2 regions of the Zoogloea oryzae genome follow, and region 2 is predicted to be linked to the other one. Evidence: predicted binding sites of a transcription regulator. Region 2 holds the regulator's gene; the other holds the start of a gene.

Region 1 (2,199 bases), on a different contig from region 2:
CGGCGTTCTGTTCGGCTTCGCGCAGGACCTTGTAGGCGGAATCGGCGGCTTCGCGGCTGTTGGCGGGGTTGCTGGCCTTGTAGTCGGTCATCGTGCACAGAGCATGGTAGGACTCGATGTCCTTCAGGATCTGCTTGGGACTGACGCGGGTGTTCTCGTTGACGTTGCTCATGTGGCCTCCTCAATGTCTATGCAATATGAAAGAAATGTTGCAGAGCGCACCGTACTGCTGCCACCACTGCAAGTCAAGCTTTTCGCATACTCATTACAGATTACCGGTCTGATCGACGCCCCTCCTCCGCCAACCTTTCGCCATTGGGTTCGTCGGTCCGCGCGCTCGCAGCACAGGGGGCGCTGGATTGATTCGCCCCCGGTGTAATCAATCATCACGCAGTGAAATTGAATGTTGGTGCCTGCGTGTTCATCGCGCAGGCGTCGACATTGAGTACACCGTGGCGTGACATCAACTTCAGCGCCGGTGTGATCAACGCGCGGGCGCGAGATGTCTTCGCACGGGCATCGACATTGAATGTCGACGTGCGTGTATTGATCACACCGTCGTCGACATTGAATACGCAGGCGCTGGAACTGTTCGCGCGGCGGGTGGATTTGTTTGCACGGGGGCAGTCGCGGCTTGCGCGCTGGCGCGCGTGGACTGCGGCCAGCGTGGTGTCGATCACCCGCAGGTGGCCGGATCGTCGCGCTGCCGGCAAACGATGTTCCGCCGGACGGCATCACGGCGGCGCCGTGTGTGTGGCGGATGTGGGGGGCGCGATACCCTCCGCGCTCAGTCGGCGTCGAGCCGTGTCATTGATGCGATGAGATACGGGCGCCCGCAACGGTGGAAACATCACCTTTTCTGGCACGCGCCCAGCCCGATCATTCAAAACAGGAGGGTGACGATAACCCACAATGGGCGTCGATTAAATTTACATACACGGCTGGCATCGCTACCCATTCTTGGTCTAAGTTTGTAATTTTTAACAAACTTTTGCAAAAGGCACGCGACTTGCTATCAGTTTTGACATATCCCCAAAACGACAAGGAGTCGTGCCATGAAGAAACTGCTCGCAATGACAGTCATCGCAGCCGCACTATCCCAGAACGCGCACGCGACCATCGTGCTCGACTTTGAAGGTGCGGGAAGTGGCGCACAGCTGCTCAACTTCTACAACGGCGGCACCGACAGCGCCGGCAACAGCGGCACCAACTACGGTATCGGCTTTGGCTCCAACGCCCTGGCGGCCATCGACAGTGATGATGGCGGCAGCGGCAATTTCGCCAACGAACCCTCGTCGAAGACGACCATGTTCTTCCTGAGCGGCAGCGCCGTCCTCAACTACGCCGCTGGTTTCGACACGGGTTTCTCGTTCTTCTACTCGTCCTCGACGGCTGCGTCGGTGAAGGTCTATGACGGCATCGACGCCACCGGCACCCTGCTCGCAGATATTCCGCTGACGGCGCAGTTCAACCAGGGCTGCACGGGCGATCCGACCGGCGGGTTCTGCAACTGGACCGCCGTGGGCGCGTCTTTCGCCGGCATCGCCAAGTCCATCGACTTTGGCGGCACGGTGAATCAGGTGGGTTACGACAACATCACCTTCGGCTCTTCGACGCCGGGCAAGGTGCCCGAACCGGCCAGCCTTGCGCTCGTTGGCGCCGGCATCGCTGCCATCCTGCGCACCCGTCGCCGCTCGGCTCGCTGACCGACAGACGCCAGCCCCGGTGATGCCGGGGCACAAAACAGAACGGCCACCCGATTCCATCGCGGTGGCCGTTTTGTCTCTGGCGCCTGCCCGGTGAAGGTGTCAGGCGCTGGCGGAAGCCCTCAATACACCACGGCCTCACTCTCGGCCTCGGGCCGTAGCGCGGAGCGGACAACCGACTCGGTGAGGGCCGGCGAACACAGCTCGATGAAACGGTACGCAAAGCCGCGCAGGAAGTGACCCTTGCGCACCGCGATGCGGGTCACGTTCTCGCCGAACAGGTGGCTGCTGGGCAGCATGCGCAGGTTCTGGTCGCGGGTGGGGTCGTAGGCCATCGAGGCGACGATGCCAATGCCGAGCCCCAACTCCACGTAAGCCTTGATCACGTCGGCATCCAGCGCCGACATCACGATGTCCGGCGACAGGCCGGCGGCGGCGAAGGTCTCGTCGATCCTGGCGCGGCCGGTAAAGCCTTCGTGATAGGTGATGACCG
Region 2 (2,199 bases):
GATGGCCGGCGTAACTTCGACGTGATGCCCCGTGATGTTGAGGTTCATGGTTCTTACCTTTCTGTCAGATGGTTTTGCGCAGACTGACCGGCGGGATATCGAGGGACTCGCGGTACTTTGCGATGGTCCTGCGTGCCACGACGATACCCTGCTGGCCCAACAACTCGGCAATCTTGGCGTCGGACAAGGGTTTCTTCTTGTCTTCCGCGGCTACCAGCTGGCGAATCAGCGCCCGAATCGCCGTCGAGGAAGCCGCCCCACCGGTGTCGGTGGCGACGTGACTGCCGAAAAAATGTTTGAACTCGAAAATGCCTCTTGGTGTGGCCATGTACTTCTGGGTGGTCACCCGCGAGACGGTGGACTCGTGCAATTCCAACTGTTCGGCGATTTCACGCAGTGTCAGAGGGCGCATCGCCACATCGCCATAATCGAAGAACTGACGCTGCCGGTCAACGATCGCTTGCGACACACGCTGGATGGTGTCGAAGCGCTGTTGAACGTTCTTGATGAGCCAGCGGGCTTCCTGCAGGTGATTGGACAGGGAGCCACTGGCGCCGCGGTTGTCCCGCAGGATCTGGGCATAAAGCTGGTTGATGCGCAGCTTGGGCATCGCGTCCGGGTTGAGGTTCACAACCCAGGTGTTGCGCACCTTGCGGACGATGACATCCGGCACCACGTAGCGGATGTCGGACTGGGCGAAGCGGGCGCCGGGCCGGGGGTTGAGGTCGAGGATCAGGGCGTGGGCTTCGCGCAGCTCGTCGTCGGTGCAGCGCAGCGCGCGCTTGAGCTTGAGGTAGTCGCGGGCGGCGAGGAGCTCGAGGTGTTCGGCGACGATGGCCAGCGCCAGCTCGCGTTCGCGGCTGGGCGGCAGGGCGCGCAGCTGCAGGCCGAGGCATTCGCCGATGTCGGCGGCGCCGATCCCGCAGGGGTCGAGGCTCTGGATGTGGCGCAGGGCGATCGTGAGGTCGTCCAGATCCACTTCGAGTTCGGGCGGCAGCAGCGGCAGGAGGTCTTCCAGGGCCTGGCTGAGGTAGCCGTCGTCGTCGAGGGCCTCGATCATGAAGCGGGTGAGGGCCCGGTCGCGGTCGGACAGCTGGGTGAGGGCGATCTGGGCGTCCAGGTGGTCGCGCAGGGTGGTGACCGTGGCCTGGAGATCCTGGAAATCGTTGTCGTCGTCATCGTCCCGCGAGCCGCTGCCGGAGCCCTGCCAGTCGCCGCCTTCGGCGAAGTCGAACTCCCGGTCGGTGTCGCGTTCGCGCTGGTCGGATTCGCGGGCCTGCTCCTGCTCGCGCTCCTGGGCGGCCTCGCTGCCGGCGGGGGCGGCCGGGCCAGGGGCTTCGAGACGGCTGGAGCCGAGGTTCGACTCCGGCTCGTCCCGCTCGATCATCGGGTTCTCGAGGAGGATCTTCTCGATCTCCTGGTTGAGCTCGAGGGTCGATAGCTGTAGCAGCTTGATGGACTGCTGCAGCTGCGGGGTGAGCGCGAGATGCTGGGAGAGTTTGAGCTGGAGGCTGGGCTTCATGACAACAATGATGCCTTAAAGCCGGAAGTGCTCGCCGAGGTAAACCTGACGGACCTGTTCATTCCGGACGATCTCTTCAGGGCGGCCGCTGGCCAGCACTTCGCCGGCATTGATGATGAAGGCGCGGTCGCAGATGCCAAGGGTTTCGCGGACGTTGTGGTCGGTGATGAGCACGCCGATCCCTTTTTCCTTGAGGAAGCGGATGATCTTCTGGATGTCGATCACGGCGATCGGGTCGACGCCGGCGAAGGGCTCGTCGAGGAGGATCAGCCGCGGGTCGGAGGCGAGGGCGCGGGCGATCTCGCAGCGCCGGCGTTCGCCGCCGGAGAGGGAGATCGCGGTGTTGTCGCGCAGGTGTTCGATGCCCAGTTCGCCGAGGAGCTGCTCGAGGCGCTCGGCCATCTCGGTCTTGGTGAGCTTCTGCAGTTCGAGCACGGCCTGGATGTTCTCGGCCACGGTGAGCTTGCGGAAGACGCTCATCTCCTGGGGCAGGTAGGACAGGCCGAGGCGGGCGCGCTGGTGGATCGGGCGATGGGTCAGGACCTGGTCGTCGAGGGTGATCTCGCCGCCGTCGGCGACCACGAGGCCGACGATCATGTAGAAGCAGGTGGTCTTGCCGGCGCCGTTGGGGCCGAGCAGGCCGACCACCTCGCCACTGCCGACGTCGAAGGAGACGT

The links. The regulator sigma-54, encoded in region 2, starts transcription at its own class of promoters, with help from an activator protein. The targets are predictions, from matches to a motif close to TGGCACGCTTNCTGCTNA.
Region 1: QQK25_RS00080 (PEP-CTERM sorting domain-containing protein) is a predicted target of sigma-54. The motif match lies at 999-1,016, and genes of this name have one in related genera.

Annotation. Positions count from the first base shown of each region.
Region 1 is NZ_BSPX01000001.1:18,737-20,935, reverse strand. It holds gene QQK25_RS00090 (hypothetical protein) at 1-172, opposite strand, end outside; gene QQK25_RS00085 (hypothetical protein) at 387-680, opposite strand; gene QQK25_RS00080 (PEP-CTERM sorting domain-containing protein) at 1,056-1,706, shown strand; gene QQK25_RS00075 (CysB family HTH-type transcriptional regulator) at 1,829-2,199, opposite strand, start outside.
Region 2 is NZ_BSPX01000024.1:32,391-34,589, reverse strand. It holds gene hpf (ribosome hibernation-promoting factor, HPF/YfiA family) at 1-48, opposite strand, end outside; gene QQK25_RS09715 (RNA polymerase factor sigma-54) at 65-1,522, opposite strand; gene lptB (LPS export ABC transporter ATP-binding protein) at 1,538-2,199, opposite strand, start outside.